One region of the Ruegeria sp. C12 genome, then DNA from elsewhere that is predicted to be linked to it. Evidence: riboswitches for the same ligand, from Rfam matches in the RefSeq annotation. Region 1 holds a riboswitch; each other region holds the start of a gene.
What was found. A riboswitch is a leader RNA that binds a small molecule or an ion and turns the genes downstream of it on or off. The one in region 1 is predicted to bind cobalamin.

Region 1 (7,736 bases):
TGCTAGCAAGCAGGTTTCTTTTTGTGCTTTGTACTTTTTCCGCAGCAGCCGTTTCGTCGGTCTCCGCAGATTCCAACGATTACAAAAAGTATTTTTTAGAACCCCATGAGTATTGCGAAACCTACGAATGCCGAAGGGGGCCATCTCTGCTTGACCACCTATCTGGGACCAAGAATGGCAGCCGTTTGAAAGTTCGGATCTTGCGGTTTGGGGAGCAGATGTCTGCTTGGGTTACTTCCTGACCAAAAGTGAAAGTGCTTGGAATGGCGGGACACCTGACGGCAAGGAAGGAGACCACCACGGGTTCTATCTTGTTTTAGGTGATTTCGCAGCTCGATTGCACGTTTTTGACTGGCCCTATGCAACTGAGGGCAGCCCATATGCGGGCTACGGTGTTTACAACTGCGAGAACACGAGTTGGCCCGAGCTGTTATTGGACGGGACACGCGTTGAAGAACTAAAGAAGTGGGCTGAGCACAAGTTGTCCGAAGCAAACGGGTGGGTCGGTAGTATTGACGGTTTTGAAGGGTCCCTAAAAGGTTCGTTCAGAAATGAAACGCTTGGTTTGACGTTAAGGATAGAAAACCTAGGCGGTATGAGGATCAGCTTTAGGGCGGATTATTTTGGACCACCAATCTTAATTGACGAAACGGGCGGCATGTATTGACGCTTGCCTCTCATGTCCGGTTACAACTCCTTCCGCGCCCTCAACGCTGCCGTAATCGTCCCGTCATCCAGATAGTCCAACTCGCCCCCAATCGGCACACCCTGCGCCAATGAGGTGAGGCGCACCTGCCCCTCAAACTGGTCCGCGATGTAGTGGGCGGTTGTCTGGCCATCGACCGTGGCATTCAGGGCCAGAATGACCTCGGTGATCCCCTCGGCCAGCACCCGGTCCTTGAGACGGGGAATGCGCAATTCGTCCGGCCCGACCCCGTCCAGCGCAGACAGCGTGCCGCCCAAAACGTGGTAGCGACCTTTGAAGACCCCGGCGCGTTCCATTGCCCAGAGGTCGGCAACGTCCTCGACCACGCACAGCTCTCCGGTCGCGCGGGCTTCGTCATTGCAGATGTCGCAGATGTCGGTGGTGCCCACATTGCCGCAATTCAGGCATTCGCGGGCGGTGACGGCGACCTGCTGCATGGCGTCCGAAAGGGGCGTCAGCAGCAGGGCGCGTTTGCAGATCAGGTGCAACACCGCGCGGCGGGCCGAACGGGGGCCGAGGCCGGGCAGCTTGGCCATCAGGTCGATCAGGTTGTCAATGTCGCTGTTCGAACTCACGGCCTGTCCTGTGTGACGCCGGAGGAAGCCTCCGGCGGGAGTATTTGGGAAAAGATGAAGATCAGAACGGCAGCTTGATATCTGCGGGCAGGCCCATGCTCTCGGTCAGTTTGGCCATTTCTGCCTGCGAACGCTCGGCCGCTTTGGTCTGTGCGTCCTTGATCGCGGCCAGGATCAGATCCTCGACCACTTCCTTGTCGTCGCCGTTGAAGATCGATGGGTCGATGTCCAGGCCTTTGAGTTCGCCTTTTGCGGTGGCGGTTGCCTTGACCAGACCTGCGCCGGACTCACCGACCACCATGATGGTGTTCAGTTCTTCCTGCATGTCGGTCATTTTGGTCTGCAAATCCTGCGCGGATTTCATCATCTTGGCCATATCGCCCAGACCGCCGAGTCCTTTGAGCATCCGAATTCTCCTGTATCTTTGCTTGATGCCTAAATACGGGCCGCGATGGCATGGCACAAGGGGTCAGAAATGCTCCCGCCCGTCGTCAAGGTCTTTGGCAAGACCTTTCCTTCCGTTGGGCCCGGCAGCGCGCGGGCCTTGCCCGCGCGCTGCCGGGCCCAAGGCCGCTCAGGGGCATCGGCGTCAGCCGATGGCCCGTGGCGGGCGCGGGAGTGTTCCGGGAATCGGATCACACCATGCGAACGCGGTTCAGCCCGTCCGTTTCGGTTACGGAACAGCAGATCGACCGCAACGTGCGCGGATGGTTGTAATCCCAAGGCCGCCCACGGTGCAGCGTCGCCCGCTCGTCCCAGATCAGGACGTCGCCCGCGGTCCATTGATGCGAATAGACATATTCGGGCCGGGTGCAAAAGGCGATGGCCTCGTCCAGAATGGCCTGGCTTTCCTTGTGCCCCAGCCCTTCGATGGCGAAGGCGTGGGATGCTATGAACAGGGCCTCTTCGCCCGTCACGGGGTTCGGCCAGATTGCCCGCCAGGGCCGATCGGGCCAGCGGGTCATCCGGGGCAGGGCTGCCAGATCGGCATCGATTTTCATGCGGGAATGCGACAGCCTGTGCCAGATGATGGCGTCTTGCAGCGGTTCTTTCAGGTGGCCGGGCATCTCGGCCCAGGCAGCGCGTGTCGAGGCAAGTTCCGTCTCGCCGCCGCTGGGTGGGACCACGAGGGCGGTCAGAATATTGATCAGTGCAGGGGTAGGCAGGAATGTGCTGTCTGTGTGCCACAGCATATTGGCCTGCAAATCCAGCAGGCGCAGATCGTCGCGGGCGCGCAAGCCGTCCTCTGTCTGATTGGACAGTTCAGACACCTGAAACTCCACATCGCGCCCCGCCGCCATCTGTTCGCGGTTTTCCAGCGGACCAAACAGTTCACCCAGACGCATATGATCGTCATCCGAGATGCTCTGCCCCGGAAAAAGCAGGGCGGAATGCGTTTCGAAGGCGTGCCGGATCTGGGGGTAGAGGTTATCCTGCGTGACCTCGCGCAGGTCGACGTCATGAACAATCAGGCCGAATTTGGGGTGCAGCGGGGTTGTGCGCATCAGGCTCCTCGGTCATGGGGCGGGGGTCGAGTTAATCCTCTTCGAACGGGTCCCATTCATCCTCGACCTCTGGCAGGGCTTCGGTTTCGACCTGTGCCGCGCGTTGTTCAGGGGTTTCTATTCTGGTGATCTTGGCCTTTGGAAAATGTGCCAGCACGGCCTGAACCAGCGGGTGTTCCGAGGCTTCTTCCTTCAGCGCCAGTTCCGCCCTGTCGCGAATCTCGGCAATCGTCGGCGCGTCGCCATCGGACACAATCGACACGGCCCAGCGATTGCCTGTCCACCGCTGCAGGGCCGAGCCCAACCGTGGGGCCAGATCCGTCGGGGCTTGCGGCGCAGGCGTAAACTCGATGCGTCCCGGCTGATAGGAAACCAGCCGCACGCCGTTTTCGACCTCGACCAACAGTTTCACATCACGGTTGACGCGGATCAGTTCGACCACGTGATCGAAACTGGGATAGCGCGCCAAAGCGGCCTGCGTGTCCTGGGCCAGCGCCGCGACCGGAGCACCCCCTGCCCCGCGAGGCGCAGGCGCATAGGTCGGTGCTGCGCGCGCTTCAACCGGTGCAGTGCCGTTACCGTGGATCGGCATACCGCCGCCCGGTCCGCCATTTGGTGGCGCAGGTGTATCCTGCAGACGTTTGATCAGTTCTTCCGGGCTGGGCAGATCGGCCACATGGGTCAGACGGATCACCGCCATCTCGGCTGCCATCATGGCGTTGGGGGCGGCCGAGACCTCCTCCAGCGCCTTCAACAGCATTTGCCACATGCGGGTCAGCACACGCATGGGCAGGGCGTCGGCCATCTGCTGGCCACGGGCGCGCTCGTCAGGGGATACTGTCGGATCCTCGGCTGCGTCCGGCGTGATTTTGACGACCGAGACCCAATGGGTGATCTCGGCCAGATCGCGCAGCACCGCCAGCGGGTCGGCCCCTTCGGCATATTGCGCGCTAAGCTCGGTCAGGGCACCGGCGGCATCGCCGCGCAGGATCATATCCATCAGGTCCAGCACCCGGCCACGGTCGGCCAGCCCCAGCATGGCGCGCACCTGGTCGGCGGTGGTTTCGCCTGCGCCGTGAGAAATCGCCTGATCCAACAGTGAGGTTGCGTCGCGGGCAGACCCCTCGGCCGCGCGGGTGATCAAGGCCAGCGCGTCCTCGGCAATCTCGGCCCCTTCGGCGCTGGCGATCTTTTGCAGCAGACCGATCATATCTTCGGGCTCGATCCGGCGCAGGTCAAAGCGCTGGCAGCGGGACAGGACCGTGACCGGGACCTTGCGAATCTCGGTGGTGGCGAAGATGAACTTCACATGTTCGGGCGGCTCCTCCAGCGTCTTGAGCAGCGCGTTGAAGGCGCTGGTCGAGAGCATGTGAACCTCATCGATGATGTAAATCTTGTAGCGGGCCGAGGCGGCGCGGTAGCGGACGCTGTCGATGATTTCGCGAATATCATTGACGCCGGTACGGCTGGCGGCGTCCATCTCCATCACGTCGACATGGCGGCCTTCCATGATGGCCACGCAATGCTCGCACTGACCGCAGGGTTCGGTCGTGGGGCCACCAGCGCCGTCCGGCCCGATGCAGTTCATACCCTTGGCGATGATCCGCGCCGTGGTTGTCTTGCCGGTGCCGCGTATGCCGGTCATGACAAAGGCCTGGGCTATCCTGTCGGCTTCGAACGCATTTTTCAGCGTGCGCACCATCGCGTCCTGACCCACCAGATCAGCAAAGGTTTCCGGACGGTATTTGCGGGCGAGAACCTGATAGGCGGGGCTGTCTGTGTCGGTCATGTCTGCTCTGGCGGATTCGGGACGTCGTCGCAGCGTAGTGGTCGCTGCAGCCCGCGTCCACCGCGCGGTTGGCGAAATTTGGTTTGGAAAGACCCGAGATCGGCGTAAACTGGAATCTCAGTATTTTTGAAGCACATTTTAAAAGCAGGCTTGGGTTTGGGAGGAAATCTTTGATGTCGCAACTGGTCGTCTACGCGCTGCAAGTCGGAGGCGGAACACTTGCGCTGACCTCGATGCCGGGACGCGGCGGAGATTATGCGGGCGATCTGGATACAATCGCGGATTGGAAACCCGGTCTTGTGATCTCGATGACCACGGAAGTTGAGATGCTGCAGGACGGGGCCCGGACCTTTGGCAGTGACATTCAGGGCCGCGCCAGCCGATGGGTTCATTTGCCGGTCGAGGATTTTGGCGCCCCGCCGCGCGCCGTTCAGGATCGGTGGGGGTCGGTCAGCGCATCGGCGCGGCAGGCTTTGTCCGGCGGTGGCCGGGTGCTGGTGCATTGCCGGGGTGGGTGCGGGCGATCCGGTATGGTGGTCTTGCGCCTGATGCTGGAATGCGGGGAACCGGCAGACAAGGCGCTGGCCCGGTTGCGGGCCCTGCGCCCCTGCGCGGTGGAAACCGACGAGCAGATGGCATGGGCCACGAAAGCGACCCACGCACCTTTGGATGCGCGCTCAGGCTGATACCCGCGCCGGTTCCTGCACTGGTCTTGAAGGTCTCAGGGCCAAGACCTCAAGCATGGCGCAAGGCGTTCTTGGCAAGGCCCCGGACGGAAGGGCCGCGCATGTCTCGTTAAAAATCAGGTCGGCATAGGTATCCAGCGTTTGGATCGGCGTGTCCGCCTCGGTCCCGCAGAAGATGCGTATCTGTTCTGGTCCGGCGCGAAAGCGGGCCATGCACCCTTGCGCGCAATGCGTCAGGTCGCTGCTACCTTCGATTTCGAATCCTTCGCTGGTGACGTGGTCGGCCTTGTTCATTGCCTCGGCCAGCGCGCGTGCCATGCGCGCCATTGCGGGGCAGGGCCCGCCTGTGCGTTGGCAAATGGTCGCCACGTATTCGTGGGTTTTTGTCTTCCAGATCATCCTGCGCCCTCCGCGCGGCGGACGGGGGATGATACAGGTGAGACAGAAGAAACGCTGTCAGGACCTGCCCGGACACCCCGCCCGAGTTTCGGTTACGTTGATGATGGCAGGTCTCCTGACTTGCGGGTCGTTGCTTTGCCGACCTTCCCAGCCTTTCGGCCAGTGGCATTCCGGCATCGCTTACCGCTTACAGTTGCGGGGGCAGTCGCGGCCTTGGTTCGTTCCGGTTTGACCGGGCAGAACCGCACCGTGTTCCCTTTTCATCCCGACCCATTGTGTGGATCGGAAACCATCACACAACCGCTAGCGTCTGTTCGCGTTCTGAGTCAAGCGGGGTTTTGGGTGTCACGTACACATGCCTTGTGCCGGGCGACGTGTGGTCAAGTGGCAGCAGGGTTGACTCGGCTGCGGGTTGTTGTGCCTCTTGGGCAGGTAAACCGATTGGTTCAGAAAGGCCCGCAGGTTCGATGTTGGACACGCAGCAGCACGTGAAGATCGAGGATTTCCAGTTTCCCGCTGGCCCGGCGCAGCTGTCGGCGCGACTGTATCGGCCTTTTACTGATCCCGACACGGTGGTGGTTCTGAACGGGGCGACCGGTGTGCCGCGCGACTACTACCAGCACTTTGCCCGGTGGTTGGCTGCCGAGCGTGGCATGGCCTGCCTGACGTATGACTATCGCGATTTTGGTCACTCTGTTTCCGGCCCCATGCGCGACTCGCAGGTCACGATGTCGGACTGGGCGCTGATCGATATGCCCGCAGCACGGGCCGAGATGCGCCGAAGGTTTCCCGACGCCCGGCAGTGGAGCATTGGTCATTCCGTCGGCGGAATGCTGGGGCCGATTCAGCCGGATATCGACCAGATCGACCGGATGATCTGTGTCTGCTCGGGGTTGGTGACGCTGTCCGATCACCCATGGCCCTATCGGGGGTTGGCCTGGGCGTTCTGGCACGGGCATGTTCCGCTGCTTGTGAAAGCCCTGGGGTATCTGCCCGGCAAAGCCATTGGGTTCGGTGCCGATCTGCCGGGCTCTGTCTATTGGCAATGGCGCAGGTGGTGCACCGCGCCGCTGAATTATGTGCCAGAGATCGGAAAGGATTTGCCACCGGCGCGCTGGTCGGATCTGGGTGTTCCGGTGGATCTGTTCACCAGCGACGACGATCAGACCGTCCCGCCAAAAGCCGTATGGCGTCTGGCGGATCTGTATGGGCCGGGCGCGCGGCGGCACCTGTTGTCGCCCAAGGAATTCGGAGTGAAAGAGATCGGCCATATCGGCGCATTTGCCCGCCGGAATTCGGCAATCTGGCCCCAGTTGGTTGCCTGATTGTGCTGATGAGCGGATACATGGGGGAAAGGTGAGAGGTTGGACATCGACCCAAGCGGGGCTCGTTGTGGCTGCTTCCTTCCGGACCTGACCAGGTTGGCGAGGCGCTCGCCCGCGCCAACCTCTCAGCGCTTGATATAGGGAAGCCTGGGGAAAATGACAACCCGTCAGAGTGTCAGCCGGATGCGTTCGAACCCCTGCGGGTCCGGGTCCAGAACGATAGGGTCGTAGTTCTGCAACTCTGACAGGTATTTCAGCGCGCCGGGCCCTGTACTGAGGATTGACTGAACCCCGGCCTGCGGCGCGAACGAAAACGGATAAACCGCCTGAGACAGCGGGTCGGCGGGCAGGTACCCGGTCAGATAATCGCGTAGGATTCGCTTGATATCTATTGCAGGCAGGTTGATCGGCTCTGCCGTTTCCACAAACGGGAAATGCCCGCCACCATTGGCGCGGTAATTGTTGAGCGCGACCACAAAATCCTGATTGGGGTCAAGCGTAGACCCGTCAATTCTGGCCTGCCGGATGCGGCGGTGAGAATTGTCGATCAACTGCCCCTGAGCGTCAAACCGGGCCGGGTAGGACGGGTCGATCTGGTAGGTCAGGCCAAAGAGAAGGTCGAAATTGTACCCAACCCGACCGGGGTCGATCAGATCGGTCTCGGCGTCGCGACGCATGGTGTTGAAAAGACCCGCCGACATCTCAAGCCAGTCCAGCACCTGAGCGCCGCTGACCTTCACCGCCCTCAGTT
Region 2 (7,736 bases), on a different contig from region 1:
CGGTTTCGTATTCATAGGGCATCAGGTCAGGTCCATGGTCAAAAGTGTTTCGGGGCTGAGCCCGCGCTGACAGGGCTCATCCCCTGCGCGGCCCCGTTTGACAAGATCAAATCGTCCGTTGTTGCCGACCAAAGTGACGTCGGCGGGGCCCATGCGGGCACATCCCTTGGCGCAGCCCGAGACATGCAGGCTGCCGGGAACGCGCGCGGCCAGGGCGCGGGCGATGTCGCGGGTTTCCACTTGCGCCTGCGGGCAGAATGGCGCGCCGGGGCAGGCGTCGGTGCTCATCAGCGGGTCGGTGCCATCGGTGACGAAGTCCGGGGCAGGTATCGCCGCCCCGCCTTCCAGCAGGATCAGCCGCCACGGGGTGACACGCAGGGCGGTTGCGCCGCTGTCGTCAATCAGATCATAAAGCTTGCGGGCAGGCAGCGACCCAAAAGCGGCACCATACAACGCACCAAGTTCACAAGGGCCGGGGCGCAGTTTTTTACCGACCGGGCCGGGTGCATGTCCCTGCCATTCCTGCGGCAAAGCGTCGGTGACCCGTGCCATGCGGCGCGTCTCGGGCGTATATGTTCCTGCAAACCACCGTGCCAAAGCGATGACATGGGCAATGGCGTCGGCCTCGGCCACAGGCCGCCCGGTCTCGCAGCCGTCGGCGCGCAGGATCAGATCGTCAACGCCGGTTTCCAGACGAATATCCGCTGAATCCGCGCTCAGCAGGCGCGCGGGCCCGGTGTCGATGGCAAAGCCGAACTTTGCGGGCAGGGCAGGCAGTTCCGCCAGCCGGTCAATCAGTTCCTGCGTCAGGCGCGCGGTCAAATCGCCCGCCTGGTACAGCGGCGTGACCAGAATGTTGCGCCGCACCTCGATGCCCGGTTCCGCATCCAGCAGGTCCAGTGCCGCCAGTTCCTTGAGCAGTGGCTGGTGGTCATAGTCCTCGACCCCCCGCAGTTGCAGATTGGCGCGGTTGGTCAGGTCGATCGAGCCATTTCCAAACCGATCTGCAAGGTCGCACAGACCCAGCGCCTGATCGACCGTCAGACGCGCCAGCCGAGGCCGTACCCGCACCACCAGACCGTCGCCCGACATCATCGGGCGGTGCGCGCCCGGGCACCAACCTTGAACAACGGGGGCGCTCATCCCAGCCCCTCCAAATCCGCGCGGATCGAGTTCCGGCGGGTGTTCCAAAGCCCCGCCTCCAAAAGGGCGCGGAACCGGTCCTGCATGGCCTGATGCGCCTGCGGGTTGGCCTCGGCCAGAAAGGCATCGACCTGCGGATCGCCCAGCGTCGCGTCGTGATACAGATCGAACAGATGCGGCGCGACCGTGCCCGACAGATGCGCGAAGGACGCCATGTGATCCAATGTTGCCGCGATCTCGGCAGCGCCCCGGAACCCGTGCCGCTGCATTCCGGCGATCCAAGCAGGGTTGGCGGCGCGGGCATGGACAACGCGGCTGATCTCTTCGGGCAGGGTGCGCGCGCGGGGATTGTCCGGGTTGGTGTTGTCCAGATGGTACAGCTGCGCCTCGCCGCCGGTCACCTTTTTGGCCGCTGCAAACCCGGCCTCGTGCGTGGCGTAATCGTTGGCCAGCAGCAGGTCGGTCTCGGTCAGGTCCTGCAGGTGGACAAAGCTGTCGGCATTGGCGACGCGCTGCGTGATCCCATCGACGTCCTGCGCGATATGCTCGCCTTCCAGCGCATAGGAACTGGCCTGCAACCATGCTTCACCCGCCTGCGTGCGGGCCTCATCCGTATAAATTTCAGACAGTTGCGTCATGTTCACGCCATAGCTGCCCGGCGCGGGGCCGAACACGCGCGCAGCCGGGGCCTGCCCGGCATAGGGGTTCCAGTCCGGTGCCTCATCCCGTTCGGACAAGACCCGCACCGCTTGACCGTAAAGCGCAGAGAGCGTCGGGAACACGTCGCGGAAAAGTCCCGAGACGCGCAGGGTGACATCCAGACGCGGGCGGCTGAGGTCGGTGATCGGCAGAACTTCGATGCCTGAGACGCGCTCGGACCCCTTGTCCCAGACCGGCTTGACGCCCAGCAGGTGCAGCGCCATGGCGAATTCTTCCCCGGCGGTGCGCATGGTGGCCGAGCCCCAGAGGTCGACGATCAGCCCCTTGGGATAATCGCCCTCTTCCTGCAAATGCCTCCGCACCAGTTCCTCGGCCAGTTTGACCCCTTGGGTATAGGCGGCACGCGTGGGCACGGACCGTGGATCGGTGGTGTAGAGGTTGCGCCCGGTGGGCAGCACATCCGACCGACCCCGATAGGGGGAACCCGAAGGGCCAGCCTCGATCCGTTTGCCCGCCAATGCGTCCAGCAAAGCGGTGCGTTCGGCATGGGCCGAGGGCGCGGGGTCGAAATTGCCGGTCACGTCGGGCACCCGGCCAAAGACATGCAGCCCGTCGCCGAACTGGCTTTCCTTGATGTCACAGACAAAGCGGTCGATGCGGGTAATCGCCTCGGCGGTACAGGTGGCCTGATCGAGGTCCAGGTCGCTTTCCAGCCCGATGGCCTGCGCCTCATCCCGGATATCCTCTTGCAGGCGGTCGCGGCGCTTGGGGTCCAGCCCATCGGCGTTTGAAAACTCGTCCAGCAGAGATTCCAGCCGCACCATCCGATCCGGCGTACCGCTTTCCTTGAGCGCGGGCGGGATATGGCCCAGCGTGACGGCCCCGATCCGGCGTTTGGCCTGCGCGGCCTCGCCGGGGTCGTTGACAATGAACGGGTAGATGACCGGCAGATCGCGGATCAGCGCCTCGGGCCAGCAATCGGCGGACAGGGCGACGGATTTGCCGGGCAGCCATTCCAGCGTGCCATGCGCGCCGATATGGATCAGCGCATCCGCACCCAGCCCTTGGCGCAGCCACAGGTAAAACGCCACATAGCCGTGGCGCGGAGTGCGCGAGAGGTCGTGGTAATCGTCATCGCGCAGCTCGGGCGAGCCGCGTTCCGGTTGCAGTGCGATCAGGGCCTTGCCGCGTCGCAGGGCGGTGAAATGGAAGGCTCCATCGGCGCAGGCCGGGTCATCTTCGGGCTTGCCCCAGACGGATTGCAGATCACTGCGCAGGGTTTCGGGCAATTCGGCCAATGCGGTCAGGTAGTCCTGCAGCGGCCATGAAATCCGGGCATCCGGCAGCGCATCGGCAATCGGCTCGGCAGGGGTGGTGTCATAGCCTGCGCCTTGCAGATCGGACAGCATCGCCTCGGCCGAGGTCAGCGCGTCGAGGCCTACCGCATGGGCCATCTGCCAGTCCTTGCCGGGATAGCTGGACAGCACCAGCGCAGGCGTCTGATCGGCTTTGGGTTTGTCGTGCAGGTTAAGCCAGCCTGACACGCGGTCGATGATCGCTTCGATCCGCTCGGGCTCGGCCCGGTGGGCGAAACGGGAATATTCCAGATGCGGGTCGCGCTTGCCCGGTTCCTTGAACGAGGCGATGCCCGCTGAAATCCGCCCGTCCACTTCGGGCAGTACCACATGCATGGCGAGGTCGGCGGGGGATAGCCCGCGTTCCGCCTCGGCCCATGCCTTGCGGCGCGAGGTGGCCAGCGCGACCTGAAATACCGGCACGTTGGCGGCGTCCAGAGGCGAGGTGCCCGACGCGCCTTTGCCCGAGAATGAGGTGGCGTTGATGATGGCCGACGGGGCCAGCGCCACGACCTGCTCACGCAGCCAATCGGCTGCTGCGGGCGCTTTCAGAGACGGAGCGAACAGGCCCACCGCCTCAAAACCCCGCGCGCGGAGGCTGCGGATCAGAGCCGCGACAGGAGCGGTGTCGGCTGAGGTCAGATAGGCCCGGTAGAAGGTCACAAGGATGCGTTTTGCATCGCCCGTGAAGGCGGCATCCACCGGGATCACGCCGCGATCCGGGCACCACGCGCCGCATTCGGGCAACGTCTTGGCCCCCATCACCGGCCCGGCATAAAGCCCCGCCGCCAGCGCCATTTGCGCCAGGGCGGCCTGCGCCGCGACCTCTCCGCCGGTGTCGCACAGATGCGCCAATCGCCGCAGGGTCGAGATGGGCAGAGTGGAATAGTCATCCAGCCGCGTATCCTCGCGCCCGTCCGCAGGCAGGACCGCCAGCGCGATGCCCTTGGCCTGCGCCAGTGCCAGAACCTGTTGCAACCCGTAGGACCAGTAGGGCACACCGCCGATCAGGCGGATCAGTATACCCTTTGCGCCCTCCAGCGTCTGTTCCACATAGGTATCGACCGACAGAGGGTGCTTGAGCGCCGTGAGGTTCGCCAGCCGCATCGTCGGCATCCGCCCCTCGGGGCCGCCACCGCGATGCCAGCCCGCCGCAAAGGCGCCGAGGTCACTGTCCGAGAACGACAGCACCACCAGATCCGCCGGGCTCTGGCCCAGATCGGTCGGGGTCTCGGTTTCCTCTAACCCGTGGCTTTCGCGGAAGACGACGTGCATGGTTTACTCGGCAGCCTCGGTCACACCCACGAGGATATCGCGGATCGCGGCCTCTTTGATGTCGTCATGCTCGGCAATCACGACCAGACGTGAGCGACGGTCCTCGCCGGGCTCCCACGGGCGGTCATACTGGTGACGCACGCGGGCACCAACGGCCTGCACCAGCAGACGCATGGGTTTGCCCTGAACGGCGGCATAGCCCTTGACGCGCAGGATGTTCAGCTCATTCGCCAGACGTTCGATCTTGGCGACCAGTTCCGCCGGGTCGGTCTGTTCCGGCAGCTCGACGATGATGCTTTCGAAATCGTCATGCTCGTGGTCGTGGTGGCCGTCGTGATGTGACGGGCGCGCGTCCATGTCATCCTCGGCGGCGGCCTCAAGGCCCAGCACGACGCGCACGTCCACCGCGCCTTCGGCCACTTCGACCACGGGCAGGGGGCGGGGGGCTTCGGCGGCGATGACCTCTTTGGCTTTCGCCACACCTTCGGGACCGGCCAGATCGGGTTTGGTCAGCAGGATGATGTCGGCGCAGGAGATCTGATCCTCGAACACCTCCGACAGGGGCGTTTCGTGGTCGATCGAGTCATCGGCCAGACGCTGGGCGTCCACCGCCTCGACATTCGGCGCGAAGCGACCGGCGGCCACAGCCTCGGCATCGGCCAGAGCGATCACGCCGTCCACGGTGATTTTCGACCGGATATCGGGCCAGTCGAACGCCTTTAGCAGCGGTTTTGGCAGGGCGAGGCCCGAGGTTTCGATCAGGATGTGATCCGGGCGCGGTTCCAGCGCCATCAGCGCCTCAATGGTGGGGATGAAGTCATCGGCCACGGTGCAGCAGATGCAGCCATTGGCCAGTTCCATGATGTTTTCCGCCGGGCAATCCGGGATCGCGCAGGATTTCAGGATGTCGCCATCAACGCCCACATCGCCAAATTCGTTGACCACCACGGCCAGCCGCTTGCCTTGTGGGTTCTGCATCAGATGCTTGACCAGCGTCGTTTTGCCCGAACCCAGAAAGCCGGTGATCACAGTGACGGGGAGTTTTTCGAGGTTGCTCATTTCAGGGCTCCAATCGGGGGAATGCGCGAGGCGCAGTTCTTGCGGAAATGTTCGGGGCGCTCGCGCCATTTGACCAGGCCGTCCTCGGTGGCCAGATACTTGGTCGCACCATCGACGATGACGTCAACGTGATCGGCCTCATTGAGGTTCTCATAGACAAAGGTCCAGCGATCCGGCCCGCCGCGCAGCACGATGGAACAGCCCTGATCGCAGTTCGACAGGCATTCGACGGCTTTCAGCGTGACGCCCTCGGGCAGGTCCGCCTGTTCCAGCGCTTTGTGCAGCAATGTGCCGGGGCGTTGATCGTCATCCTCGATGGGCAGACCACGGCGGCACGTGGTGCAGACCAGCAGCTCGACCGGCGCAGTCTCGGTCATGTCTCTCATCCCCCCAAATCCTCTTCGCGGGGGACGGGGTTTCATGCGGGCCACGCGATGCACATGGACCCGACACCGGAACACCCCGCCCGGTTTCAACTTCGGGTGCTGGCAGGTCTCCCGGCTTGCGGATGTCAGAGGCCCGGTTCGTCTGGCTCCTCTGTCGGATGTCCCGCCTTCCCGGCCTGGCAGGCCAGTGGCATTGGGCACCCTCTCCGGTCACGGTCGCGGGGGCGGCTGCGTTTGGCGGATAAACCGTTGACGCATTCCCTTTTCATCGGCTGTCGCCGACACCAACGACAGGGACATGCGGCACGTGCGGGCAGGTTGTCAAGCGCGATGCGACCACCATCGCGTGGCTAGGATGAAAAGCGACCTGCCAGCGTCGCTGGGCGGCATGACGCGGTGCCCGCGACATGGTCGCATACCGGAAAACACGCAGGGAGACGCGAATAATGAAAGTTGGGTTCATCGGACTTGGAAATGTGGGCGGAAAACTCTCGGGCTCATTGCTGCGCAACGGGATCGACCTGACGGTCCATGACCTCAATGCAGACCTGGTGGCAGAATTCGTCGAAAAGGGCGCAAAGGCCGCCGAAAGCCCGGCCCAGCTGATGCACGATTGCGACGCGGTGATCACCTGCCTGCCATCGCCTGCCGCCTCGGACGCGGTGATGCAGGAGATGTTGCCCGAGGTCGGCCCCGGCAAAATTTGGATGGAAATGTCCACCACCGACGAGGCCGAGGCCAAGCGGCTGGGTGCCATGGTCATCGAACGGGGCGGGGCGGCGGTTGATTGCCCCGTTTCCGGCGGATGCCACCGGGCGGCAACCGGCAATATCTCGATCTTCGCGGGTTGCGACCGGGATACTTTTGAGCGAATCCTGCCCTTCCTGACAACGATGGGCCGTCGGGTGTTGCATACCGGCGATCTCGGCTCGGCCTCGGTTCTGAAAGTTCTGACCAACTATCTGGCCACCGCCAACCTGATCACCTGCGCCGAAGCGCTGGTGACCGCCAAAGCCGCCGGGATGGACCTGAACACGACCTATGAGGCGATCAAGATCTCGTCTGGCACCTCATTTGTGCATGAGACCGAAAGCCAGGTCATCCTGAACGGCTCGCGCGATATTTCCTTTACCATGGACCTTGTCAAAAAGGATATCGGCCTGTTTCAGGACGTCGCCGACCGCGCGGGTGTCCCGCTTGAGATCAACCCGATCATGATCAAGATCTTCGAGGACGGCATCGCACGCTACGGCGAACGCGAACTGTCGCCCAACATCATCAAACGCCTGGAAGACGCCACCGGCCTCGACATCCGCGCGCCCGGCTTTCCACCTGAAATGCAGGACGATGAACCTGAAGAACCGGGTTATGAGGTTATCCCGGCGGGGCGCGATTCCTAAGAGGGGCGCGCTTTCGTCTTTGCGTCGCGAGGTGAAGGTATTGAAGGAAGTGGAGGCGAGTACCGGAATCGAACCGGTGTACACGGATTTGCAATCCGCTGCGTCACCACTCCGCCAACTCGCCTTTTCAAGTAAAATCAAATACTTGCCGTGGTGTGACAGGCGTTTTAGCAGCTTTCTTATGGGGCGTCCAGAGGATTGCGTGTAATTTTGGCGCCTGAGGCGGGAAATGCTGATCTGGGCCGGATCACAAACCTGTCGCACGGGCCGGGCTGTGGCAACAGGGCCGTTGCCGGTTGCTGCGGGATGTGGCAAAAGCCAAAAAAACGTGGGAATTCAGACGAGAGATCAAATGACAGATTTCGCAACCCGACGCCGCACTATGGTCGATACGCAGATTCGGCCCTCTGATGTCACGAAATTCCCGATCATCGATGCCATGCTGACCGTCCCGCGTG
Region 3 (7,736 bases), on a different contig from region 1:
CATTTCGTTCGAAACCCACTGGTCATAAACCTCGGGCGGCTGGGTGCGCAGCATCAGATCCTCGACCCAGTCGGTCGCGGGCCAGCCAGTGGCACCACCAGACGCCAGACCAACACAAAGCGGCGTTTCGCCATCTTCGACCATCTGGTCCATCAGTGCTTTGAACTCTTCCATGGTCTGGGGCACTTCGTAACCGAAATCCTCAAAATTCTCGGGGATGTACCAGACCAGGGATTTCACGTTCACATTGAAGAAGAAGCCGTAGAACCCGTCTTCACCTTCGGCATTCTCGAATGTCCCAAGATCAACCCAGGACTGCCCGGCGGCAAAATTCTCTTTGATCCAATCCGCCGACCCTTCGGCCAGAGGTGTCAGATACCCGTTCTTTGCCATGTTGGCGGCAAGGCCGGGCTGCGGAAAGACAGTCAGGTTGGGGGCCGACCCGGCGGCAGCGTCAATCAGGATCTGCTGTTCCAGCGAATCCGACCCGACATAGCTGGCATTGGCGCCGGTTGCATCGATGAAATAGGCCACGAGGTTCTCGAAAGAATCGCCCTCACCCGCCAGCCATGGCCCGAAAATCGTCAGGTCCTGACCGGTCAGGTCATGAGCATCGGCAAAAGCCTGCAACCCATCCCAATCAAAGTTTCCATCGCCGACCGCGTGAATCATTTCACCTTCGGCATGCGCGGACCCGGCCATCAGGGCGAGCACCGCCGCGCCTGCATATAGCGAGTGTTTCATCAATAATCCTCCCAAGACAACAACGCGCTTCTGAGATTCGTTTTTCAAAGCGCTTTGGATGCGGAACTTTATCCGCTAACATTCAGCCTCTGTCAACAATCTGTTTCTGATACTGCACTATGGTTGGCAGAGTTCGAATTGACGGAATACAGGTTGACGAATGGTCGATTTGGCCACAAAACAAGTTTAACACCTCATTTGAAGGCGCTTTGAACCGCTCATGAACCTGAAACAGCTCTCGGAAATCCTGGGTCTTTCACAGACAACCGTCAGCCGCGCGCTGAACGGCTATCCGGAGGTGAGCGAGGATACGAGGGTTCGGGTTCAGGCCGCTGCGCAGAAACATGGATACCGACCGAACAGCCGGGCCAAAGGGCTGGCGACGGGCAAATCCATGGTGATCGGGCATGTGATCCCCAGCTCATCCCAGCATGAAATGGTGAACCCGATTTTTGGGGATTTCGTCGCCGGTGCTGCAAAGAAATATGCCGAGCATGGCTATGACATGATGTTCACTAATGCCGACGACACCTCGATCGAAGAAGCTTATCGCAGCCTGTTTCAACGCGGCGCGGTAGATGGGGTCGTGCTGCAAGGTCCCAAGGTGAACGAGCATCGGATTTCAGTGCTCAGCCGCATGTCCGTGCCGTTTATCGTGCACGGACGTTCAACTGGGGTGGACATGCCTTATGACTGGATCGACGTGAACAACAAAAGTTCGTTTCAGCGCGCGACCCGGTTTTTGCTGGATCTGGGCCATCGCCGCATCGCGCTGATCAACGGGCTTGAGGATATGGATTTCGCCCATCGCCGCCGCGACGGCTATCTTGCTGCGCTGGCGCAGGCCGGGCTGGAGCTGGATCCCGATCTGATGCGCAGCGCCGAAATGACCGAAGTTTACGGCCATCACGAAACCCGCGCCATGCTGGCGCTGGACAATCCACCCACCGCAATCCTGACCTCCTCCATGATCTCGGCCATTGGTGTGCGCCGCGCTTTGGAGGAGGCCGGTTTGCAGATGGGCCACGATGTATCCGTGATTGCCCATGACGACGACCTGTCCTACCTCAAGAACGGGCAGGACGTGCCCATTTTCACAGCCACACGCTCATCCGTACGTCAGGCAGGGGAACTGGCCGCCGACATGCTGATCGAGCGCATCAAGTCCCCGAACGATCCGACCAAAACCAAATTGCTCGAGGCGGAACTGGTCGTGGGCAGATCAACCGGCCCGGTGCCAAGCAGGTAACAAAATGAAATACACCCGCGCTGATTTCCCCAAGGATTTTCTCTTTGGTGTGGCAACTTCGGCCTATCAGATTGAAGGCCACGCGAAGGGCGGCGCTGGCCAGACCCATTGGGACACCTTCGCCGCCTCGCCCGGCAATGTCGTGCGCTGCGAAAACGGCGATCTGGCCTGCGATCACCTGAACCGGTTCCCGCAGGATTTCGATCTGGTGCGCGATGCCGGGTTTGATTGCTATCGCTTTTCAACCAGCTGGGCGCGGGTCATGCCCGAGGGGCGCGGTCAGGTCAATCAGGCCGGGCTGGACTACTACGACCGCCTGACCGATGCGCTGCTGGATCGCGGTATCCGCCCCTGCGCCACGCTTTATCATTGGGAATTGCCTTCGGCCCTGGCCGACCTCGGCGGCTGGCGCAACCGCGATATTGCCGGGTGGTTCGCCGATTTCACCGAGGTCATCATGGGCCGCATCGGCGACCGTATGCACAGCGTCGCCCCGATCAACGAGCCCTGGTGCGTGAGCTGGTTGAGCCATTTCGAAGGGCACCACGCCCCCGGCATGCGCGACATTCGTGCGGCGGCGCGCGCCATGCACCATGTTCTGCTGGCCCATGGGCGCGCCATTCAGGCCATGCGGGGGCTGGGGATGAACAATCTGGGCGCGGTGTTCAATCTGGAATGGGCCGAACCCGCCGACAGCAGCCCAACAGCGCGCGAGGCCGCCGATCTTTATGATGGGATTTACAACCGGTTCTTCCTGGGTGGCGTCTTCAAAAAAGCCTACCCGCAGAATGTGCTGGACGGGTTGGAAAAGCACTTGCCAACCGGTTGGCAGGACGATTTCGAAACGATCGGAACGCCAGTCGATTGGTGTGGGCTGAACTATTACACCCGCAAGCTGATCGCCCCGTCCGACACCGCATGGCCCAGCCTGAAAGAGATGCCCGGCCCGCTGCCAAAAACGCAGATGGGGTGGGAGATCGAGCCGACGGCCCTTTCCCGTTTTCTGACCCGCACGGCGCGGGATTACACAGGGGACCTGCCGATCTATGTCACCGAAAACGGCATGGCCAGCCCCGAGCGGCAGCAGGATGACGACCGGATAGAGTATTTGAATCAGCATCTTACGGCGGTGCAGACTGCGCTGGAACAGGGCGTTCCGGTCAAGGGGTATTTCATCTGGTCGCTGCTGGACAATTACGAATGGGCGTTCGGCTATGAAAAGCGGTTCGGGTTGGTCGATGTGGATTTCGACACGCTGGAGCGCAGACCCAAAGCCTCGTTTAACGCGCTGAAATCGGCGCTGGCGCAAGGTGAACCCGTTGCGGTGCCCCTGGCACAACCGGCAGGTGCGGTGCATGCGCATTGGAACCTTGTGGCAGATATCGGCGGCACCAACACCCGGCTTGGGGTCATCACAAACGGAGAGCTGACGGATCTGCGCAAGCATCCGACAGGGACTCTGCCCGACCTGCTGGAGGCGTTCCACAGCCTGCGTGATGACGTCGGCACCGACCCTCAGGCCGTTGTCGCCGCAGGTGCAGGCCCGGTTCGGGATGGCGTCATCCAACTGACAAACGCCCATCTGGACCTGTCCGAGGCCGAGTTAGCCAAGGCCACAGGTGCGCGGCATACCTATGTGATCAACGACTTCACCGCTGCGGCATGGTCCGTGGCCGAGGCAACGAAGGCCGATGTGGCCGTGCTGCAGGGCGACCCTACACCGCCAACCGGCACCCGTCTGGTCGTCGGCCCCGGGACCGGTCTGGGCGTCGGGGCGCTGTTGTATTCGGAAGGACATTACCACACAGCCTCGGGCGAAGGCGGTCATGTCGGTGTCTCCCCGCGCCACCGGGACGAGGTTGATATTTTCGAAGCTGCCCGCCACATCGCGCCGGACTGTTTCTTTGGCGACAACCTGACGCTTGAAGCTGAAATGTTCCTGAGCGGCACGGGTCTGCCTGTCCTCTACCGGTCCATCGCGATTGCGGCTGGTCAGACAGACACCCCTCACCTGTCGGCAAAGGACATTCTTGACGGCGCCCGCAACGGATCGGATGCGCATGCCATCAAAGCGGCAGAGATGTTCACGACCCATCTGGGCGCTCTGCTGGGTGATCTGTCCGTCACCTTGATCCCCCGGGGCGGCGTGTTTCTGGTGGGCGGTGTGGCGGAGAAGAACCGCTGGCTGTTTGGCGAGTGCTTTCTGGATGCCTTCAATCAAGGCGGGCGATTCAGCGATTTGCGGCAAGGGATGAACCTTTATATCTCGGAACAGGTCGAATTTGGCATTGTTGGCGCTAACAACTTCTGTAAAAATGCGCTCATGCGGTAAAACCGTGTGACCATTTCCAAAGAAGGACCGCGGGATGATCCTGTGTTGTGGCGAAGCCCTGATCGACATGATCGCCGAACCGACCAATTCGGGCGCGCAGGGCTATGTGCCCCATTCCGGCGGCGCAATTTTCAACACGGCCATCGCGCTGGGGCGCTTGGGCGCGCCGGTGGGGATGCTGACGGGCCTGTCCTCGGATATGTTTGGCGCGCAATTGGCGGACACGCTGAAGGCAAGCCATGTGGACACCTCGCATGTGATTGTCAGCGACCGCCCGACCACTTTGGCTTTTGTGAAGCTGGTGGATGGGCATGCCTCGTACAATTTTGTTGATGAAAACACGGCGGGGCGAATGTTGCAGCCCGAGGATGTGCCGCAGCAATTGCTGGCGACCTCGACCCTGTATCTGGGGGGGATCAGTCTGGCCTGTGAACCCTGTGCCGATGCCTATGCCGCGCTGCTCGACCGTCATGGCGGCGACCGCGCGGTGATGCTGGACCCAAATATCCGGCCGGGGTTCATCAAGGACCAGACCCGCTATCGCACCCGCCTGAATCGCATGATCGCGCAGGCCGATATCGTCAAGGTTTCGGACGAGGATCTGGATTGGATCATTCCCGGGCCGGAAACCCATGCCGAGAAGGTGCCCTTGTTGCTGAAGGCCGGGCCGTCCGTGGTGATTGTGACACGCGGCAGTCAGGGGGCGACAGGCTATCTGGCGGACGGGTCCGAGACCTCGGTGGCGGTCAAACCGGTGCAGGTTATCGATACTGTGGGCGCCGGCGATACGTTCAACGCGGGCGTTTTGGCCGAACTCCACCGCGCCGGGCACCTGAGCAAAGAGGGCCTGCGCGCCTTGACACCTGATAGCCTGCGCGCGGCTTTGTCCCTGGGCGCCGATGTCGCCGCCGTCACCGTATCCCGCGCCGGGGCAAATCCGCCCTGGGCGCATGAGCTTTGATCCCACGAGGGAAGCGACATGAAACGATCCGACATCAACGACATCAAGACCGAGGCGCAGGCCTTCATCAAATCCTTCGGCGCGGTCCTGCCGCCCTTCGCCGACTGGTCCCCTGATCAGATGCGCAGCGCAAAGGCCGACACGATCCGCGCCCGAGGGTTGGGCTGGGACATTACCGATTACGGTCAGGGCAAGTTTGATGAGCTGGGCCTGTTCCTGTTCACCCTGCGCAATGGCGACGTGAATGATCTGAACCAGGGTCGCGGTATGCTCTATGCCGAGAAACTGCTGATTTCGCGCGACAAACAATTGTCTCCGATGCACCGCCATATCATCAAGGCCGAGGACATCATCAACCGGGGTGGCGGTGATCTGGTGATGGAGATCTACGCCTCAGACCCCGAAGGCGGCATTGATCGCGACAATCCGGTTGTTGTGCCCAGCGATGGCTGCGACGTGACCATCACGCCCGGCGAATTGCTGCGCTTGAAACCCGGCGAAAGCGTTACCCTGATGCCCGGTATCTGGCATGCCTTCTGGGCCGAGCGTGGCGATTGTCTGATCGGTGAAGTCTCAACCGTCAATGACGACCGCACGGACAATGTGTTCGAGCAACCGATCCCCCGGTTCGCGACCATTGAAGAGGACGCAGCGCCGGAATTTTTGCTGGTTGCGGACTACTAAACACTCAGTCCGCGTCGCCAAAATCTCGGCCAGAACGCTTGACAATTAAATCCGCGACAGACTAGCTGACCAGCGATGGTTCCCGTAGCGATGCCTGCGGGATGAAAATGGGAATACGGTGCGGCCCTGCGGCCAAATCCGTGACTGCCCCCGCAACTGTAAGCGCAGAGCGACGCCAAATCACCACTGGCCTGAACAGGTCGGGAAGGTTGGCCAAGCCACGACCCGCAAGTCAGGAGACCTGCCATCACCTGTGCAACCAACCCGGGGCGGGGCGTCCTGGAAGGAGGATTTGATGGCTCAATTTTTCGCCTGCGGGCGTGGCGTCTTCTTTTCGCGCGGTTTCCGCAGCGGGGACAGCCATGTCATCCCAAGCTGACCACTTCGTCCTGATCTGTTCGACCTGTCAGGGTGAAATCGAAGCCAAGGCAGCCAAGGCCAGTTTGGACGCAACCCTACCACCGGAGTTTGCGACCCGGTTGATTGCCTGCATGGCAGGGTGCGAACGCCCCATGACCGTTGGGCTGCAAGCCGAAGGCAAGGCGCAGTATCTGTTCGGCGATATCCAAAGCCCAGCCGATCTGGACGCGATTGCCGCCTTTGCCCGTCAGTTCCGCGACAGTGACGACGGCTGGACCAGCGCAACCGACCGGCCCCCTGCCCTGCTTTACAAAACTCTGGCGCGTCTGCCGCGCCTGTCATCGAAGGGTGAGGCATGAGTTTTCTGGTTGCCAAAGGTCTGGAATACTACGCCCTGAACGGGGATGTGTTGCTACAGGATGTCTCCTTCTCGTTGGATGAGGGGTCGATCCTGGCCGTTGCCGGGCCAAACGGGGCCGGGAAAACCACGCTGTTGAACCTGCTTTGCGGCCTTGAACGTCTGGCCCTGGGCGATGTGACGATCAAGGGGCAAAGCCTGCGTCAATTGTCCGCCCCGGAACGGGCACGCACCATCGCCGTGGTCGGGCAGCAGGAACTGCCTGACGGCCGGTTGAAACTGCGCGACTATGTGGCCCTTGGGCAAATCCCGATTCAGGCCGACCGGTCCGCCGAGGATCATAAGGCCGATCTTGAGCGGGTGCTTGAGATCACCGAACTGGTCCCGCTGGCCGATAAACCGATGCAACGTCTGTCCGGCGGGGAACGTCAGCGGGCGCATATCGCACGGGCTCTGGCGCAAAGGCCATCGCTTTTGTTTCTGGACGAGCCGACAAACCACCTCGACCCCGACGCCAAGGGCCACATGCTGTCGCTGGTGGCCGAACTGGGCGTGACGGTTGTGATGATCGTGCACGATCTGGTCATGATCCCCGAATTCGCCACCCATGTCGCTTTGATGAAGGCAACCCGCATGACCGGCTTCGGCCCGGTTCCCGAAGTTCTAACACCCGAGCGTGTGCGCGATACGTTTGGCGTTGACTACCTGTGTTTCCAGCACGAAGGGCGCGTGATCCCGGCGCTGGATATCCGAAAACGAAAGCTGTCATCTTAACAGGAGAATTTGATGATGCAGAAATTCTGGTCCGTAGTCCTTGTTTCGGGCCTCGCGAGTGGTGCGGCGGCACATGAAGTGACCGTCGACAATTGCGGAGAACCACTGGTGTTCGACGGCACGCCCGAGCGGATTGTCGTGCACGACATGAACATGACCGACATGGCCTTTGCGCTGGGTTTGCAGGACAAGATTGTCGGCCTGACCGGCATTACCGGCTGGTACAAGACCAGCCCGGATTTCGATGCAAAACGCGGTGACATCCCGGAACTGG
Region 4 (7,736 bases), on a different contig from region 1:
GTTGGAACTGGCCGAACGTCTTGGTGACGCGGATGAGACCTCATCGGCGCTGAACGGGCTGGCCGCGCATTTTCTGGACAAGGGCGACTGCGCTAAGGGCATAGAATATGCCGACCGCATTCTGGCTATGCCCGGCGCAGCCGCGAACCGGATCGGCATGTTGCGCGCCCATACCACGCTTGCCTTTCTGCGGTTTCAACTGGGCGAAGGTGAAATTGCCGTTGAACATGCAGAAGAGGCGATCCGTCTCTACCGCCCCGAGGATTACGCCGAAGTTACCTATGGCATTGGCACCGATCAGGGCGTTCTGGCCTATGGGGTCGGCGCAGTGGCCCATTGGTGGTGCGGCGCGCCCGATACGGCGCTGAAACGTGCCGAGGCGGGGTTGGCGCTGGCCGAGGGGTTGAACTCGGCGCTCAGCCTGGCCGCCGCACGGGCCTTTCTGATCATCACCCTGCATTGTCGCCGGGACAGTGATCGCGCCTATGCGCTGGCCACCGAGACCTATGAGACATGCACCCAGCTCGGCATCCCGCTTTGGGGCGGGCTAAGCCAGTTGTTCCGGGCCGGGCAACCCATCGACCCGCCGGGCAAGCGGTGTCAGGAGGTAGATGCCGGTCTGGCCCTGCTGGCAAAAACCGGCAGCCAGACAGGTTCGGGTATGGGGTTTGCGATCATGGCTGACACACGGCTGGCCAATGATGATCCGGATACAGCGCTGGCGATTGTTGACACCGGGCTGCAAATGTCGGGGATGTTGAACCAGCCGGTCTGGAACCCGGACCTGATGCGGTTGAAAGCACAGGTGCTGGCTGTTCTGGACCGACAAGACGAGGCCGAGGCGCTGCTGCGCACCGCAATTGACGAAGCCGGGGCTGCCGGATCGGTTTCGCTGGCCCTGCGCTGCGCGCGGGTGCTGTCTGATATGCTAACCGGCACCGCGCGCGAAGCCGAAGGCGCGCAGTTGGTTGCCGATTGGGCCGGTCGGCTGGAGCCCGGCGCAGCCGCTTCAGACCCGGCCTGACGACACTGAATTTCAACCAGAGGACCATTTCATGACAGACCATATCGTTTTCTGCTCGGGCCCGATGTTCAGCGTCGGTGATCTTTGGGAGCAATATAACATCGCCGCCGTGCTCGAGGCCGGAGGGTTCGGCACCTATCTCGCCCCGCGCGACGGCGTCGAGATCGCCAAGATGATGGATATGTTGCAGGACCCTCAGGTCTGGTCGCAAAAGGGCCAGGAGATGCTGTATATCATCCTCAAGGTCGGCTATGCGCAGGATATCTACCAATTGCTCGGGCGCTGCTCGAGCCTTGTGTTCAACATGGATGGCCGGGTGCCCGATGGCGGCAGTATTGTCGAGGTGACGACCGCCTACGCCGCTGGAATGCCCCTTGTGATCTACAAGACGACACCGGTGACGCTGTTTGGTGGGGTCGATAACCCGATGATTCAGGGGCTTTCGACCAATTGGGACTATGTGCATGACACCGCATCCATCGTGCCCGCCCTGCTCAAACGGATCGAAGCTCAGTCGCAGAACGGCTATGTCTACACCCCGCCCCCGAATGTCAGCCTTGTGATGGAGGTTGGGGCGATGACCGCAGACCCCAGTTCCGACCTTCACAAACGGCTCGACGCCATTTCGAATGCGCCCAACGAGAAGGCCGCGATGGAAGCGGGTGAGGAACTGATCGAATGGGCGAAAAGCAACAAGGCTTATCAGGCGGCGTTTGGCGGGTCGGCACCCACGTAAGCCCTGTTGGATTGGTGGGGTTGAAACGAATTCAGTGACACTCGCCTTGATTTCGAGACCTCGTTCCTGGATTTCATCCAACACACGCTGATAGCGCCAAGCTGCATCACAGGCCGTTCTTCACTCGGGCATTCTGAATGGTCAGTGCCGTGGTCTTGCAAACCGCGCCCATTTGTATACCATTGGATACAATTGATCCCATGACTTCGGACCTGAAATTTGTCCGTCCAAGCCACATCACCAAGCCGCCCCGTAAGGCGGGCCATCACCTTCGGCCTTGCCGTGCTGGGAACGGTCGTATTCTGGATGCTGGGCCTGCCCCTGCCATTTCTATTCGGCCCCATGACCGCCTGCCTGATTGCGGCACTGGCGCATACGCCGATGGAAGGGTTCGGGCAGATCTCGGTCGCGGCGCGCACTATCCTGGGCGTGGCGGTGGGGGCTTCGATCACGCCGGACCTGTTTGGCCAACTGCCGCAAATGGCAGCGTCAATTGCTCTGATCCCGCCCTTCATCCTGTTGATCGCTTTGGTCGGGGTGCCGTTCTTTCGCAAAGTCTGGGGCTTTGACGACAAAACGGCTTTCTACGCAGCCATGCCCGGCGGGTTGCAAGACATGATCATCTTCGGCACCGAGGCCGGTGCCAATCCGCGCGCCCTGTCCCTGATCCATGGCACGCGCGTGCTGATCATCGTGACGCTCGCCCCGATGTTCCTGACCCTGTTCTACGACGCTGACCTGACCAACCCCATTGGCGAACCCGCCCGCGACCTGCCCTTGCACGAACTGGCGCTGATGGTCGTCGCCGCCATTGTCGGCTGGAAAGGCGGTGAGCGGATCGGCCTGTTCGGAGCGTCCATTCTGGGCCCAATGATCCTGACTGCGGCCTTGTCACTGGGCGATTTCATCCACACCCGCCCACCGCGCGAGGCGATCCTTGTCGCGCAATTCTTTATCGGCTGCACCATCGGCGTGAAATTTATCGGTGTCACATGGGTCGAGCTGCGCAAAGTTGTGGCGGCGGGCTGCGCCTATGTTGTTGTGCTGGCCATACTTGCGGCAGCCTTCACGGCCCTTGTGACCACGTTGGGGTTCGGGCAACCGATCGAGGCCTTCCTCGCCTTTGCCCCCGGCGGGCAGGCTGAAATGACGGTCTTGGCCATCGTCTCGGGCGCGGATCTCGGGTTTGTCATTACCCACCATCTGACACGGATCGTTCTGGTGATCATCGGCGCGCCCATCGCGGCCAGTCTTCTGGTGCGCTGGTCCGGCTCTCGGGATTAGAAGGGTTTCGCAGTTTGATTTGGGTTCAATTCCTGCCGGGTTGCAATCCGACGCTGCGTGCTTTGCTGGCACCAGTAGACACAGCTTTGGCCTTATGAGACTGTGCTGCCGATGGTGTCCGACGCTCTGAGTCGGCTGAAAAGGGAATGCGGTGCGGGCAAACGCCCAAAGCCGCAACTGCCCCCGCAACTGTAAGCGGCGAGCGACCCCCGACAGACCACTGGATGACCCCGCTTGGGTTGTCCGGGAAGGACGGGGACAGCGAAGAACCGCAAGTCAGGAGACCTGCCATCTCCGGCGCATATGTGCCGCAGTCACCTTAACTCGGGCGGGGTGCCCGTGGACGGAGCGACAAGAGATGGACCGCACTGGCCAGACACCACTGTTGATGACCCACACAAGCCGCCCAAAAGCGCGGAGGGCGTCGTTATGCTTGACCTGACCATTTCCCAACTGGATACCGGCCACGTGCCACCGCAGCGCGCGCAAGAGCTGGGGCAGATGGGCTATATGCAATGGCTGGGCGGCCTGCCCGGTTCGGCAAACTACCACGCGCAGGCGCGGATTGCTTTGGCCAAGGCCAAACCGTTTGCCGAGACTTCTCCCGCCATCGCTGTGTTCTGCGACCTGCTGGCCCGATCCATGCAGATGCCCCTGGAACCATTGTTCCTGGCCCTGCCCGCAAAACAGCGCCGAGGGGGCCATCGCGCGCGCCGCGCCGCCTTGTGACCTCATGCGGGCAATTCAGCCTGTGCCACCGCCCGCATTTTGGACGATTTTGGCCGGGCAATGCTTTGACTGCTTATTGGTGATTTCGTTGGATATGCGCGACGAACAAGACACATTATGACGCAAACTCATAATTTAGTCGAATAACAATCATTTCACCTCATAATGCCAACGCGCTATACCTTCGGCCCACACAGCCGATTGGATACCGCGAATGCTTGACTTTACCTTGCCCGACACACCCGCGCTCGCGACGCTGCGCGCATTGGCTGCCCAGCGCATCCTGATCCTTGACGGGGCCATGGGCACAATGATCCAGGCGCTGAACATGACCGAAGAGGATTTTACCGCCAACGGTCACATCCATGGCCCCGGTTGTCGGCATCATTATCACCCGGACCTTCCGCAACAGGGCAACAACGACCTGTTGGTGCTGACCCAGCCGCAGGCAGTTGAGGACATTCAATACGAGTTCGCAATGGCCGGGGCGGATATCCTTGAAACCAACACTTTTTCCTCAACCACCATCGCGCAAGCCGATTACGGGCTGGAGGCTGCGGTGCATGATCTGAACGTCGCAGGCGCGCAGGTGGCGCGGCGCGCGGCGGACCGGGCCACGGCTGAGGACGGCAAACCCCGGTTTGTGGCCGGGGCTGTGGGTCCGACGAACCGGACGGCCTCGATCAGCCCGGATGTGAACGATCCCGGATACCGTGCCGTCAGTTTCGATGATCTGCGCACAGCCTATGGCCAGCAGATCGAAGGGCTGATCGAGGGCGGTTCCGACCTGATCCTGATCGAGACGATCTTTGACACGCTGAACGCCAAGGCGGCGATTTTTGCGGCGTTCGAGAGTTTCGCCAAGGCCGGACGTCGCCTGCCGTTGATGATCTCGGGCACGATCACCGATGCCTCGGGCCGGACGCTTTCTGGCCAGACACCCACCGCCTTCTGGCACTCGGTCGCCCATGCGCGCCCTTTCACCGTCGGGCTGAACTGCGCCCTTGGCGCTGCATCCATGCGCCCGCATATGGCCGAGATTTCGGGCGTGGCGACCGCCCTGACCTGCGCCTACCCCAACGCAGGCCTGCCGAATGAGTTCGGCCAGTATGACGAAACACCGGACCAGACCGCCGCTCAGGTCGAAGAGTTTGCCCGCGATGGCATCGTCAACGTGGTCGGCGGTTGCTGCGGCACCACGCCCGACCATATCCGCGCGATTGCCGAAGCGGTTGCGCCCTTTGCCCCCAGAAAGGTACCGGCATGACCCCTCACCTGCGCCTCTCGGGGCTGGAACCCTTTGTCCTGACGCCCGACATCCCCTTTGTGAATGTGGGTGAGCGGACCAACGTCACCGGCTCGGCCCGGTTTCGCAAGCTGATCGTGAACCGCGACTATGCCGCCGCGCTGGACGTTGCGCGGGATCAAGTGGAAAACGGCGCTCAGATCATCGACATCAACATGGATGAAGGGCTGATCGACAGCAAACAGGCGATGGTCGAATACCTGAACCTTGTCGCGTCCGAGCCCGATATCGCCCGCGTGCCAATCATGATCGACAGCTCGAAATGGGAGGTGATCGAGGCCGGGCTGCAGTGCGTGCAGGGCAAGCCGGTGGTGAACTCGATCAGCCTGAAAGAGGGAGAAGAGGCGTTTCGCCATCACGCGGGTCTGTGTCTGGCCTATGGTGCCGCCGTGGTGGTCATGGCCTTTGACGAGGCCGGTCAGGCCGATACGTTCGAACGCAAGACCGAGATTTGCGCCCGCGCTTATCGCATTCTGGTCGAGGATATGGGGTTCCCACCCGAAGACATCATCTTTGACCCCAACATCTTTGCCGTCGCCACCGGGATCGAAGACCACGACAATTACGGCGTGGATTTCATCGAGGCGACCCGCTGGATAAGGCAGAACCTGCCCCATGCACATGTGTCGGGCGGCGTGTCGAACCTGTCTTTCAGCTTTCGCGGCAACGAGCCGGTGCGCGAGGCGATGCATGCGGTGTTCCTGTATCATGCCATTCAGGCCGGGATGGATATGGGCATCGTCAACGCGGGCCAGTTGGCCGTTTATGACCAGATCGACCCAGACCTGCGCGAAGCGTGCGAGGATGTGGTCCTGAATCGCCAGCCGAAATCCGGCGGCACCGCGACCGAGAACCTGCTGGACATCGCCGAACATTTCCGTGGCGACAAGCGCGAGGAGAAAACCCGCGACCTGGCCTGGCGCGACTGGCCGGTCGAGAAACGGCTGGAGCATGCGCTGGTCAACGGCATCACCGAGTTCATCGAAGAAGACACCGAGGCCGCGCGCGCCGATGCGGAACGGCCTTTGCATGTCATCGAGGGCCCTCTGATGGCCGGGATGAACGTGGTCGGCGATCTGTTCGGCGCGGGCAAGATGTTCCTGCCGCAAGTGGTGAAATCGGCCCGCGTGATGAAGCAGGCCGTGGCCGTGTTGCTGCCCTATATGGAGGAAGAAAAGCGCCGGAATGGCGGTGAGGGCCGGCAATCTGCGGGCAAGGTGCTGATGGCGACCGTGAAGGGGGACGTGCACGATATCGGCAAGAATATCGTCGGCGTGGTTCTGGCCTGCAACAATTATGAGATCGTGGATCTGGGCGTCATGGTCCCGCCGCAGAAGATCCTGCAAGTCGCGCGCGAGGAAAATGTGGACATTATCGGCCTGTCCGGGCTGATCACGCCGTCGCTGGACGAGATGGTGCATCTGGCCTCGGAGATGGAGCGCGAAGCGTTCGATATTCCGCTGCTGATCGGCGGCGCAACCACGTCGCGGGTGCACACAGCGGTCAAGATCGCGCCGCGTTACACGCATGGGCAGGCGGTCTATGTCACCGATGCCAGCCGCGCTGTCGGGGTTGTCGGCGCATTGCTGAGCCCGACGCAGAAGCCCGATTATGTCGCCGGGATTCAGGCCGAATATGCGGATGTGGCCGACAAGCACGAGCGCGGCGAACGCGCCAAGAACCGCCTGCTTTTGGCCAAGGCGCGGGCGAATGCGCTGAAGCTGGATTGGGATGATTACGAGCCCATTGCTCCGTCCTTCACCGGCGCGCGCGTGCTGCCCGATTGGGATCTGGCCGAAATTGCGCGCTATATCGACTGGACGCCCTTCTTCCAGACCTGGGAAATGCGCGGTGTCTATCCCGGAATTCTTGAAGATGAAAAACAGGGCGCGGCGGCGCGGGCGCTTTTTGCCGATGCGCAGGCAATGCTGGAACAGATTATCGCAGAGCGCTGGTTCACACCCCGAGGGGTTGTTGGATTCTGGCCTGCCAACGCGGTCGGCGATGACATCCGGCTGTATACCGGCCCGGATCGCGCTGAAACTCTGGCCACCCTGCACACGCTGCGCCAGCAGACCGTGAAACGCGGTGATCGCCCGAATGTCGCGTTGTCGGATTTTGTCGCCCCGGAAGGCCATAGTGCGGACCATGTCGGTGGCTTTGTCGTCACGGCAGGACCGGAGGACTCCGACATCGCCGAGCGGCTGGACAAGGCTAACGACAATTACGGCGCGATCCTCGTCAAGGCTCTGGCCGACCGGATCGCCGAAGCCATGGCCGAGATGCTGCATGAAAGGGTCCGTCGTGAATTTTGGGGTTACGCAAAGGGTGAAGACTTCGACCCACAGGCCCTGATCAGCGTACCTTATGCCGGTATCCGCCCCGCGCCGGGCTATCCGGCCCAACCCGATCACACCGAAAAGCGCACGCTGTTCAGCCTGCTGGACGCCGAGGCCGCGACCGGAGTGACGCTGACCGAAAGCATGGCGATGTGGCCCGGCTCATCTGTCTCCGGGCTCTATATCGGGCACCCGGACAGCTATTATTTTGGCGTTGGCAAAGTGGAACGCGATCAGGTCGAGGACTACGCCCAGAGAAAACGAATGACCGTGGAAGAGGCCGAACGCTGGCTGGCCCCGGTGCTCAACTACGTCCCG

Region 2: it holds a riboswitch for cobalamin, as region 1 does, so the genes downstream of both, ACR0C9_RS12295 (DUF1636 domain-containing protein) here and ACR0C9_RS10150 (hypothetical protein) in region 1, are expected to answer to the same signal.
Region 3: it holds a riboswitch for cobalamin, as region 1 does, so the genes downstream of both, ACR0C9_RS13205 (DUF1636 family protein) here and ACR0C9_RS10150 (hypothetical protein) in region 1, are expected to answer to the same signal.
Region 4: it holds a riboswitch for cobalamin, as region 1 does, so the genes downstream of both, ACR0C9_RS00550 (hypothetical protein) here and ACR0C9_RS10150 (hypothetical protein) in region 1, are expected to answer to the same signal.

The regions. Positions count from the first base shown of each region.
Region 1 is NZ_JBQFSA010000004.1:186,390-194,125, reverse strand. Features, by position in the region: gene ACR0C9_RS10180 (hypothetical protein) at 227-667, shown strand; gene recR (recombination mediator RecR) at 688-1,281, opposite strand; gene ACR0C9_RS10170 (YbaB/EbfC family nucleoid-associated protein) at 1,343-1,687, opposite strand; gene ACR0C9_RS10165 (TauD/TfdA dioxygenase family protein) at 1,917-2,786, opposite strand; gene ACR0C9_RS10160 (DNA polymerase III subunit gamma/tau) at 2,818-4,608, opposite strand; gene ACR0C9_RS10155 (phosphatase domain-containing protein) at 4,749-5,261, shown strand; gene ACR0C9_RS10150 (hypothetical protein) at 5,253-5,660, opposite strand; cobalamin riboswitch at 5,749-5,969, opposite strand; gene ACR0C9_RS10145 (alpha/beta hydrolase family protein) at 6,128-6,985, shown strand; RNA gene ffs (signal recognition particle sRNA small type) at 7,015-7,113, opposite strand; gene ACR0C9_RS10135 (bifunctional 2',3'-cyclic-nucleotide 2'-phosphodiesterase/3'-nucleotidase) at 7,153-7,736, opposite strand, start outside.
Region 2 is NZ_JBQFSA010000005.1:244,853-252,588, reverse strand. Features, by position in the region: gene ACR0C9_RS12315 (precorrin-8X methylmutase) at 1-22, opposite strand, end outside; gene ACR0C9_RS12310 (cobalamin biosynthesis protein CobG) at 22-1,143, opposite strand; gene cobN (cobaltochelatase subunit CobN) at 1,140-4,433, opposite strand; gene cobW (cobalamin biosynthesis protein CobW) at 4,437-5,492, opposite strand; gene ACR0C9_RS12295 (DUF1636 domain-containing protein) at 5,489-5,869, opposite strand; cobalamin riboswitch at 5,963-6,182, opposite strand; gene ACR0C9_RS12290 (NAD(P)-dependent oxidoreductase) at 6,286-7,278, shown strand; tRNA gene ACR0C9_RS12285 (tRNA-Cys) at 7,329-7,402, opposite strand; gene ACR0C9_RS12280 (protein-L-isoaspartate O-methyltransferase family protein) at 7,631-7,736, shown strand, end outside.
Region 3 is NZ_JBQFSA010000006.1:142,181-149,916, forward strand. Features, by position in the region: gene ACR0C9_RS13175 (ABC transporter substrate-binding protein) at 1-744, opposite strand, end outside; gene ACR0C9_RS13180 (LacI family DNA-binding transcriptional regulator) at 965-1,993, shown strand; partial or broken gene ACR0C9_RS13185 (GH1 family beta-glucosidase) at 1,998-3,299, shown strand; gene ACR0C9_RS13190 (glucokinase) at 3,366-4,325, shown strand; gene ACR0C9_RS13195 (carbohydrate kinase family protein) at 4,360-5,286, shown strand; gene ACR0C9_RS13200 (D-lyxose/D-mannose family sugar isomerase) at 5,305-5,970, shown strand; cobalamin riboswitch at 6,030-6,233, shown strand; gene ACR0C9_RS13205 (DUF1636 family protein) at 6,333-6,689, shown strand; gene ACR0C9_RS13210 (ABC transporter ATP-binding protein) at 6,686-7,462, shown strand; gene ACR0C9_RS13215 (ABC transporter substrate-binding protein) at 7,475-7,736, shown strand, end outside.
Region 4 is NZ_JBQFSA010000001.1:121,857-129,592, reverse strand. Features, by position in the region: gene ACR0C9_RS00565 (ATP-binding protein) at 1-1,024, shown strand, start outside; gene ACR0C9_RS00560 (hypothetical protein) at 1,056-1,760, shown strand; gene ACR0C9_RS00555 (AbrB family transcriptional regulator) at 1,980-3,044, shown strand; cobalamin riboswitch at 3,140-3,351, shown strand; gene ACR0C9_RS00550 (hypothetical protein) at 3,474-3,773, shown strand; gene ACR0C9_RS00545 (homocysteine S-methyltransferase family protein) at 3,988-5,040, shown strand; gene metH (methionine synthase) at 5,037-7,736, shown strand, end outside.